2 regions of the Sediminibacterium sp. genome follow, and region 1 is predicted to be linked to the other one. Evidence: riboswitches for the same ligand, from Rfam matches in the RefSeq annotation. Region 1 holds a riboswitch; the other holds the start of a gene.
The links. A riboswitch is a leader RNA that binds a small molecule or an ion and turns the genes downstream of it on or off. The one in region 1 is predicted to bind S-adenosylmethionine.

Region 1 (4,428 bases):
CCATTGCTGCTTCACTCACTTTATCATCAATTCTTGTTTCACCCCTTTCACTGGTTTTAGTAGCAGTGATCTCGCGAATAATATCATTAATGTCTGAAGCTTCGGATTCTACTGCAGCAGTACAGGTCATATCACCTACCGTACGGTATCTCACTTTTTTGGTCACCACCACATCCGTTTCCTCTACCTGAATGAACTCCGATAAGGCAATCAGCTGATTTTCATATTGTAATACGGTGCGTTCATGTGCGAAATAAATAGAAGGTAGATCAATGTTTTCTCGTTTGATATAATTCCAGATATCCAATTCTGTCCAGTTACTGATGGGAAACACACGTACATTTTCACCTTTATGAATTCTTCCGTTATACGTATTCCATAGCTCGGGTCTTTGCAGTTTGGGATTCCATTGTCCGAATTCATCACGCACAGAAAAAATTCTTTCTTTGGCCCTTGCCTTTTCTTCATCGCGTCTCGCCCCACCTATACAAGCATCAAAGCCAAACTCTTCGATCGTATCCAGTAATGTATAGGTCTGCAACGCATTTCTACTGGCAAATTTTCCTTTGGGTTCTGTAAGTTGTCTTTTTTGAATGGTGTCTGCTACCTGACGAACAATGAGTTTTTCACCGATACGTTCTGCCAACGCATCCCGAAAATCCAATGCTTCAGGAAAATTATGACCGGTATCAATATGTACCAATGGAAAAGGAAACTTACCCGGACGAAACGCTTTGAGTGCCAGATGTACCAATGTAATAGAATCTTTTCCACCACTGAATAAGAGTGCAGGTCTTTCAAATTGTCCGGCTACTTCACGCATAATGTGAATCGCTTCCGACTCTAACTGATCTAAATAATCTAATCTGTAAACACTCATGCTTCTGTTGTTTTTGTTGATTGATGCGAATGCAATCCGCATTCTTTTTTACTGCTATCTTCCCACCACCATCGTCCTGCTCTGAAATCTTCTCCTTCTTTAACGGCCCTTGTGCAAGGTGCACAGCCGATGCTGATAAAACCCTTGTCGTGCAATGGATTGTAAGGAATGTTATGTTGATGAACATAGGTTTTTACTTCTTCGGTTGTCCATGACAACAAAGGATGATACTTGATGATCTGATTGGCTTCATCCCATTCCAGTTCTGTCAGATCCTGACGTGCAGGAGAATGTTCGGCACGTAATCCGGTGATCCATACAGATTGCCCTTGTAGCGCTTTTTTCAACGGCATTACTTTTCTGATATGACAACAGGCTGATCTCAATGCAACAGATTCATAAAATGCATTGGGACCATTCGATTCCACGTATTCACTGATCTCTGTCGCGTCGGGATAGTAAGCTTTGATGATAGTTTGATAAAACTCCAATGTCCGGCTCCAGGTACTATAGGTTTCAGGAAATAACCTTCCTGTATCCAATGTAAACAGTGATACCGTTAAATGATGACGATGAATGAGATCTGTGATCACCTGATCTTCATAACTAAAACTGGTAGAAAAGGTAACGGCATTGGGATAGTTGCGCAACAGAATACTGATGGATTCAGCAATGCTGCGATCTTTGATCTCTTGCGCTAACTGCGCCACAATATGGCTATTAAAAATTTCTGACATAATGATACAATGAATAAAAGGCGGGCAATCGGGATACAAACGGATGGATCAACAGACACAACAACAACAGATCTGCTTTCGATACAAGCAGCTGTTGCTTGATAAGGTTATATGGTATTGATTCATGTTCATATTGTCACTGCATCATCTGTTACATCCATAAAAAAGGCACTTCCGATGCTCAGTCAGAGGTGCCTTATATAGTTACAGTTGCTGTATATAAAAACTTCTGACTTATCTCTCCCGATATTTATCGGGATGGATTTGGCACCTTTTTCCACCTGAGACGGAAGTGGTTGCCAAGGCTTCATAGGGCCAATTCCCTCTGCCTTTCTGGATAAGTGATGTAAAGAACGCAAGGCAAATATAAGGGCAATTTTTTATTTCCTACAAATTTGGTAGACTTTTTTGTAAAAGAATTGTAAAATCATTTTCCGTATGCTCGTTAGTTTTTTTCTTGCTCACACAAGAGAACCTTTATTTTGCAGCATGACCAATATTAACGACGTTCAACTGGAGCAAGTGATCATTCACAAAGTCGGGAACCCTACACGTGGCGAAGAGCTGAAATTATCCACCAACCCACTAACCCTGAATGATGAGATCGTAAGAGGAATGCTGACTAAATATTTTTTATCACCCTTCAATGAACATGAACAATACCAGTTCACACACTTAAGCAGTTTAGAACTGAATGAGGTTTATCAATATGTTACCGGCATCTTTGACGATACGAAAAGCTTTGTTGCGCAATCTGCCCTACTTGCTTCTTTTCTTTACAATAAAAGCACACATGCCAGGGTAAAAGAGGTTGAATTGTATATAGCCCGATTTAGTCAGGTCCCATTTGGAACAGAATATGTGGATGCCATTGGTTTATTCAAAAGTGAAACAAAAGAAACCTTTTTAAAAGTGTTCCCACACGGACAAAGCTGGGAAGTAATAGCAGAAGATGGTGTGAACATCAATAAACTGGATAAGGGCTGTCTGATCTTCAAAAAAAATAGAGAAGAGGGATATGTCGTATGTGTAGTAGATAACACGAATAAACAGGATACGCAATATTGGGTGAATGATTTTTTACAAGTGACCAGAACATCGAATAGTTATCACCATACAGATGCTGCTCTGGGTATGTGTAAACTATTCATCAGCAATGAGCTGAATGAAAAATTTGAAGTGAATAAAGCTGATCAGATCGACTATTTGAACAAAAGCATTGAATACTTCAGTACCAAAGAGTCTTTTGATCTGAATGAATTTGCCACTGAGGTCTTACACCACCCTGAAGTAATCGATAGTTTTACTCAATACAAACAACAATATGAAGTGGCGAGACAAGTAAACATTGAAGACACTTTTGACATTCATTTAGCTGCAGTCAAAAAACAACAACGCGTTTTCAAGAGTGTATTAAAACTAGACAAGAACTTTCACATTTATATTCATGGCAGAAGAGACCTGATTGAAAAGGGGTATGATGAAATGAGTGGGAAGCATTTTTACAAGATCTTTTTTGATGAGGAGAGCTGAGGAAGCTCCAAGCTGCAGGCTACAAGCTACAAGTGAAACTATAGTCTTTATAATTAATCACTTCGAAATTGGGGGTGTCTCCTATAATTAAAGAAGAAGGAGATTTTTGAAATTTTGAATATATTACATCTAAGAATAATGCATCCGTATTCAATAATCCTAAATTATTCTTGTGCATGAAAAAAATTCTATCTCTATTTACGCTTGCCTGTATAACAACCCTATTCTTGACGAAATGCAAAGACAAGCTGATAAATAATTATTCTAGACCTGTCGTACTAAATTTTTATCTGAACAAAGCAAGCTTTTCATATCTCTCAAATAAAACAGTATATCTGCAGAACAGTAAGACGAGAATCGTCATTGACTCACTTAAAATTTCATCTAATAAAAGCAAATTCTTAATTGACCCATCTATTCATGACCTTTCTTTACCCTACCTGATTTTTTATTACGACAGTGTATATAATGTTAATACGGGACAAAGTGTTAAGTTAGAAAGGGTTTTAGGATACCATAACCCTTTTTACAAAAGAGTGTTTTCGACTAGCTTTTATATAGAGTCAGGAATGAATGCGCTTTATTTTTATATCTATGCTTTAGATACTAAACTAGGAAAAAGAGTTCTACCAGATGAATTCGTTGACTTGTCAACCGCACATAAATCCCTGAGTCCTCAAAATGATATTGCTCTTAAAAACATTACTCTTTCACATACAAAAAACAAGCTTGATTCAGCATATCATTTCAAATACAATAAAAAAATTATCCGGAAATACCCATACTCATTTTTTTTATTAGAACAACTTTATCTGTTAAAAGAAAACTTTAGCAAAGAAGAAATAACAACACTTTTATCCTTTTTTGATGATAGTATAAAAGATAAAACGCTATACCAGTTAATCAGGGGTTATATTAATAATATAGAATCATACGATCAGGTATTCCCTTTCTCAATTAATCTTGAAAATTCAAATAAAATAATTAAAGAAATAGGAGTAGAAAAAGCTAAATATCATCTAATTATTTTTTGGGCATGGTGGTGTAAGCCTTGTCGAGAAGAAATACCTTCTTTAAAGCAGTTATATAGTCAGAAAAAAAATATCGGCTTAAATATTTATAGCGTTTCTACTGATCAAGAGAAAAATAAATGGCGAGAGGCATTAATACAAGAAAAAATGCCTTGGGAACAATTTATTGTGGATCAAGACTCCTACGCACAATTAATGTCGATATATGATCTTACACTAATCCCTAAATCGTATCTCTTTGACAGCT
Region 2 (4,428 bases), on a different contig from region 1:
GTGTTCTTCCAATAGGAGATTGATCGATCTCTATTACTTTATCTACATGCTCTAAACCTTTGATACTTTTAAAGTCCATAGGTGTTACTCGACTATTGTAACAATGTTTAGAGAGCAATGGATATAAAGTTTCATTGATCAGTGTAGACTTACCACTTCCACTTACTCCACTCACTACAATCAATTTACCCAAAGGAAATTTTACGCTTACTTGTTTCAGGTTATTCCCTGAAGCGCCTTTCAATTCCAATACTTTACCATTACCGGCTCGTCTTTCAGCAGGTACTTCAATACTTTTTTTACCATTCAAGTATAAGGCGGTTTCAGAAGAACTATTCAATACCTCATTTGGAGTACCTGCAGCAACAATTTGTCCACCATAACTACCTGCACGCGGACCAATATCTACCAGATGATCGGCTGCCAACATAATGTCTTTATCATGTTCAACCACCAATACCGTATTGCCGATATCACGCAAATTTTGAAGCGCTTTGATGAGCTGATGGTTGTCGCGTTGATGTAGTCCGATAGAAGGTTCATCCAATATATAAGTGATACCTTGTAATTGAGAACCGATCTGCGTAGCCAAACGTATACGCTGCGACTCGCCACCACTCAGGGTTCTGGACGGACGATTCAAGGAGAGATAAGTAAGCCCTACATCCAGTAGAAACTGAAGTCTTTCCCTGATCTCTTTCAAAATATCTTTTGCAATGACATTCTGTTTTGTATCGAGACGCTTTTCAATATTCGTAAACCATTGATGTAATTTATCCAGATTTAGATGGCTCAATTCAGCGATATTTTTTTCATCTACTTTAAACCAAAGACTCTCTTTTTTTAATCTGGCACCATTACATTCTGTACAAGTTTTTAACTCCATGAATTGTTCTACCCACTCGCGGAGTGTTTCACTGCTGCTCGTACCCGTAAACCATCGTTTCAGCATGGGGATGATTCCTTCAAATACACCATCATAAGGCATTCCGCCAGACACTTCATCCATATCGATGATCTCTTCTGTAATGCCTTCAGGATTACCGTATAATAAAATATTGAGTGATTTTTCTGGGAGGTCTTTGATCGGTTTATCTAAGCTGATTTTATTTTTTTTCGCCAATGTCTCTACATTCCTAAACATATACGCATCTCGCTGTTCGCCTAAAGGAGCGATACCACCTTCTTTGATCGAAAGAGAGCGATCAGGCAATACAGCTTCCATACTCACTGAATATACATTTCCCAAACCTTTACAAACCGGGCATGCACCATAAGGTGAGTTAAAAGAAAATGCATTGGGAGACGGTTCTTCATAACTGATACCGGTATCTTCACACATGAGTTGCTTGGAGTATTGCACTGTTTTTTGTGTGTCATTCAACAACAAAAACATCAGGTCTTTACCCATGCGTAAAGTCTGTTGTACACTCTGACTCAATCTCACTTTCATATCCGGAGTTACCTGTAAACGATCGATGACCACTTCAATATCGTGGATCTTGTATCGGTCTACCTGTAACTTAGGTGTAAGGTCAATAATTTCGCCATCTACGCGCACTTTCAAAAATCCTTTTTTACGGATATCTTCAAACAGTTCACGATAATGTCCTTTTCGTCCGCGAATGAGTGGCGCCAGTAAAGTGATCTTTTTTTGTTTGTATTTCTGGAAAATGTTTTCAACGATTTCTTCTTCGCTGAATTTCACCATTTTCTTACCGGTATTATAACTATAGGCTTCGCCGATTCTTGCAAACAGAAGTCGCAAAAAGTCATAGACTTCTGTAACGGTACCAACGGTGGATCTTGGATTTTTATTGGTGGTCTTTTGTTCGATGGATATTACGGGTGATAGTCCGGTGATTTTATCCACGTCAGGTCTTTCCATGTCGCCCATGAATTGTCTTGCATAAGCACTAAAGCTTTCCATGTATCTGCGCTGACCTTCATTATAAATGGTGTCAAATGCAAGAGATGATTTACCACTTCCACTCACACCTGTAAAAACCACCAACTTATTTTTAGGAATATTGATGTCGATATTCTTCAGATTATGTTCGCGTGCTCCAAATACGGAGATGGTTTCTTCCTGATGCTGAACAGGATGAATAACTGCTTCCTTACTGATCTTTTTTGCCATGATGATGTGTAAAGATAAGAACATCTAAGTAGCCATAAAGTTGAAACCGAACGACTGTTAGGAAAAAAAGTAGAAATTAAAACCCTTTCTAGCAAAGGGTTTCAGCGAATTAATTATTTTTTTTGAAACAGAATTTGGTAATTTGACCAAGCTGCTTATACATTTGTACCAGTTCTTTAAACAACAACTTATCAAGAAAGGCAGAGGGAATTGGCCCGATGAAGCCTTGGCAACCCATATCATCACTCGTTGATATGAAGGTGCCAAATCCGATCTCGTTCACGCGGGAGAAGATAAGTCAGAGTAAAGTTTGATTCAAAACGGTTCGCCGTTCTATATATTTCAAGCTCATCTGACTTAACAGATGAGCTTTTTTATGCTCATCAGTTAAGTCCACTCCTTCTCGATCAGTTGCACAAAAAAATATAACAACATCATTCACCCTTTCAAAAGAAAGGAACAAAACTGTTTAACATGAGCAACGCAACACAACTGATTCACAGCATTCCTGTTGACCCACTTACCGGTGCTATATCTGTGCCTATTTACCAAACATCCACTTTCGTTCAGGATGCTCCCGGTGTGAATAAAGGATATGATTATGCGAGAAGTGGCAACCCCACCCGCGCAACATTGGAATCATTGATTGCAAAACTGGAAAATGGTCAAACCGGATTGGCATTTGCCAGCGGATTGGCCGCTATCGATACAGTCATCAAACTACTGAAAACAGGAGATGAAATAGTTGCGGTGGATGATATTTATGGCGGTGCCTTTCGCTTATTCAACAATGTGTATGAACAGTTTGGCATTAAAGTACATTATGTCGACACTTCAGATATTGCCAAAGTGGTGGATGCCATTACTCCTCAAACAAAACTAATATGGGTGGAAACGCCTACCAATCCAACGCTCAAGATTTCTGATATCGCCGCGATTGCACAAGTAGCTAAAGCCAATGCCTGTTTACTTTGCGTGGATAATACTTTTGCTTCACCCGCCTTACAACAACCTCTTTCACTGGGAGCTGATATTGTAATTCATAGTGCTACCAAATACCTCGGCGGTCATAGCGATCTGATTGCAGGTATTGTAGTTGCCAAAGATAAAGTGGTAGGAGACCGATTGAAGTATCTGCAAAATGCCTGTGGAGCTGTTTTAGGTCCGTTCGACAGTTGGTTGGTGATCAGGGGCATTGAAACCTTGCATTTACGTATTCGTCAGCATTGTGCATCTGCACTTGAAGTAGCTAAGTTTTTGGAGCAACATCCGGCTGTTGACAAAGTATTTTATCCGGGATTGCCATCGCATCCCAATCACGACATCGCCAAAAAACAATCAAAAGGTTTTGGGGGTATTGTATCCTTCTCTTTAAAAAATGACACCGAACAGGCCGCTATTGATTTTGTAACACAGACACAGTTATTCAAACTGGCAGAAAGTTTGGGCGGTATCAAGAGCTTGATCTCACATCCTGCTAACATGACTCATAAATCTATTCCTGCTGAAAAAAGAAGGGCTGCAGGCGTATCAGATAGTTTGATTCGTTTATCCATTGGTTTGGAAGAAACAGAAGACCTGATACAGGATCTGGATCAAGCTTTTCAAAAATCAACATCATTGAATCATCAATTCTCATCAACATTAATAGCATAATCAATCATGGAAGCTCACAAGCAATTAACAATTGGATTATTTGGATTTGGCGTAGTAGGCGAAGGTCTTTACAAGGTTTTACAACAAACCCCATCACTGAAAGCATCTATAAAAAAAGTATGTATTCGTAACCCTGAAAAAAAGAGAGATGCGCCTACTTCTCTTTTTACTACAGATCGAACAATACTATTGAATGACCCGGAGATCAATGTGATTGTAGAAGTAATTGATGATGCTAAAGCTGCATTTGAAATTGTTTCAACTGCTTTGAACAATGGAAAAGCAGTAGTCAGTGCCAGTAAAAAAATGATTGCAGAAAACTTACCTGCTTTACTGCAACTACAAGAAGCAACAGGATTGCCTTTCCTGTATGAATCATCAGCCTGTGCCTCTATACCGGTGATCAGAAACCTGGAAGAGTATTATGACAATGATCTGCTTCATTCCATCAAAGCGATCGTGAATGGATCTACCAATTTTATTCTTACTAAAATGTTTGAAGACAAGCTCGATTTTCAATCGGCTTTGTTATTGGCGCAACAACTCGGATTTGCTGAAAGTAATCCTAAACTTGACGTAGAAGGTTATGATGCTTTGAATAAATGGGTGATTCTGCTGAACCATGCTTATGG

Region 2: linked by a shared signal. The riboswitch ahead of ACTIEV_RS02145 (cystathionine gamma-synthase) and the one ahead of ACTIEV_RS05550 (phosphoadenylyl-sulfate reductase) in region 1 are both predicted to bind S-adenosylmethionine.

The regions. Positions count from the first base shown of each region.
Region 1 covers NZ_JBHYCW010000008.1:92,856-97,283, forward strand. Annotated here, with positions in the region: gene cysD (sulfate adenylyltransferase subunit CysD) at 1-880, opposite strand, end outside; gene ACTIEV_RS05550 (phosphoadenylyl-sulfate reductase) at 877-1,617, opposite strand; SAM riboswitch class I at 1,849-1,961, opposite strand; gene ACTIEV_RS05555 (nucleoid-associated protein) at 2,107-3,150, shown strand; gene ACTIEV_RS05560 (TlpA family protein disulfide reductase) at 3,327-4,428, shown strand, end outside.
Region 2 covers NZ_JBHYCW010000003.1:106,630-111,057, reverse strand. Annotated here, with positions in the region: gene uvrA (excinuclease ABC subunit UvrA) at 1-2,140, opposite strand, end outside; SAM riboswitch class I at 2,326-2,440, shown strand; gene ACTIEV_RS02145 (cystathionine gamma-synthase) at 2,615-3,796, shown strand; gene ACTIEV_RS02140 (homoserine dehydrogenase) at 3,803-4,428, shown strand, end outside.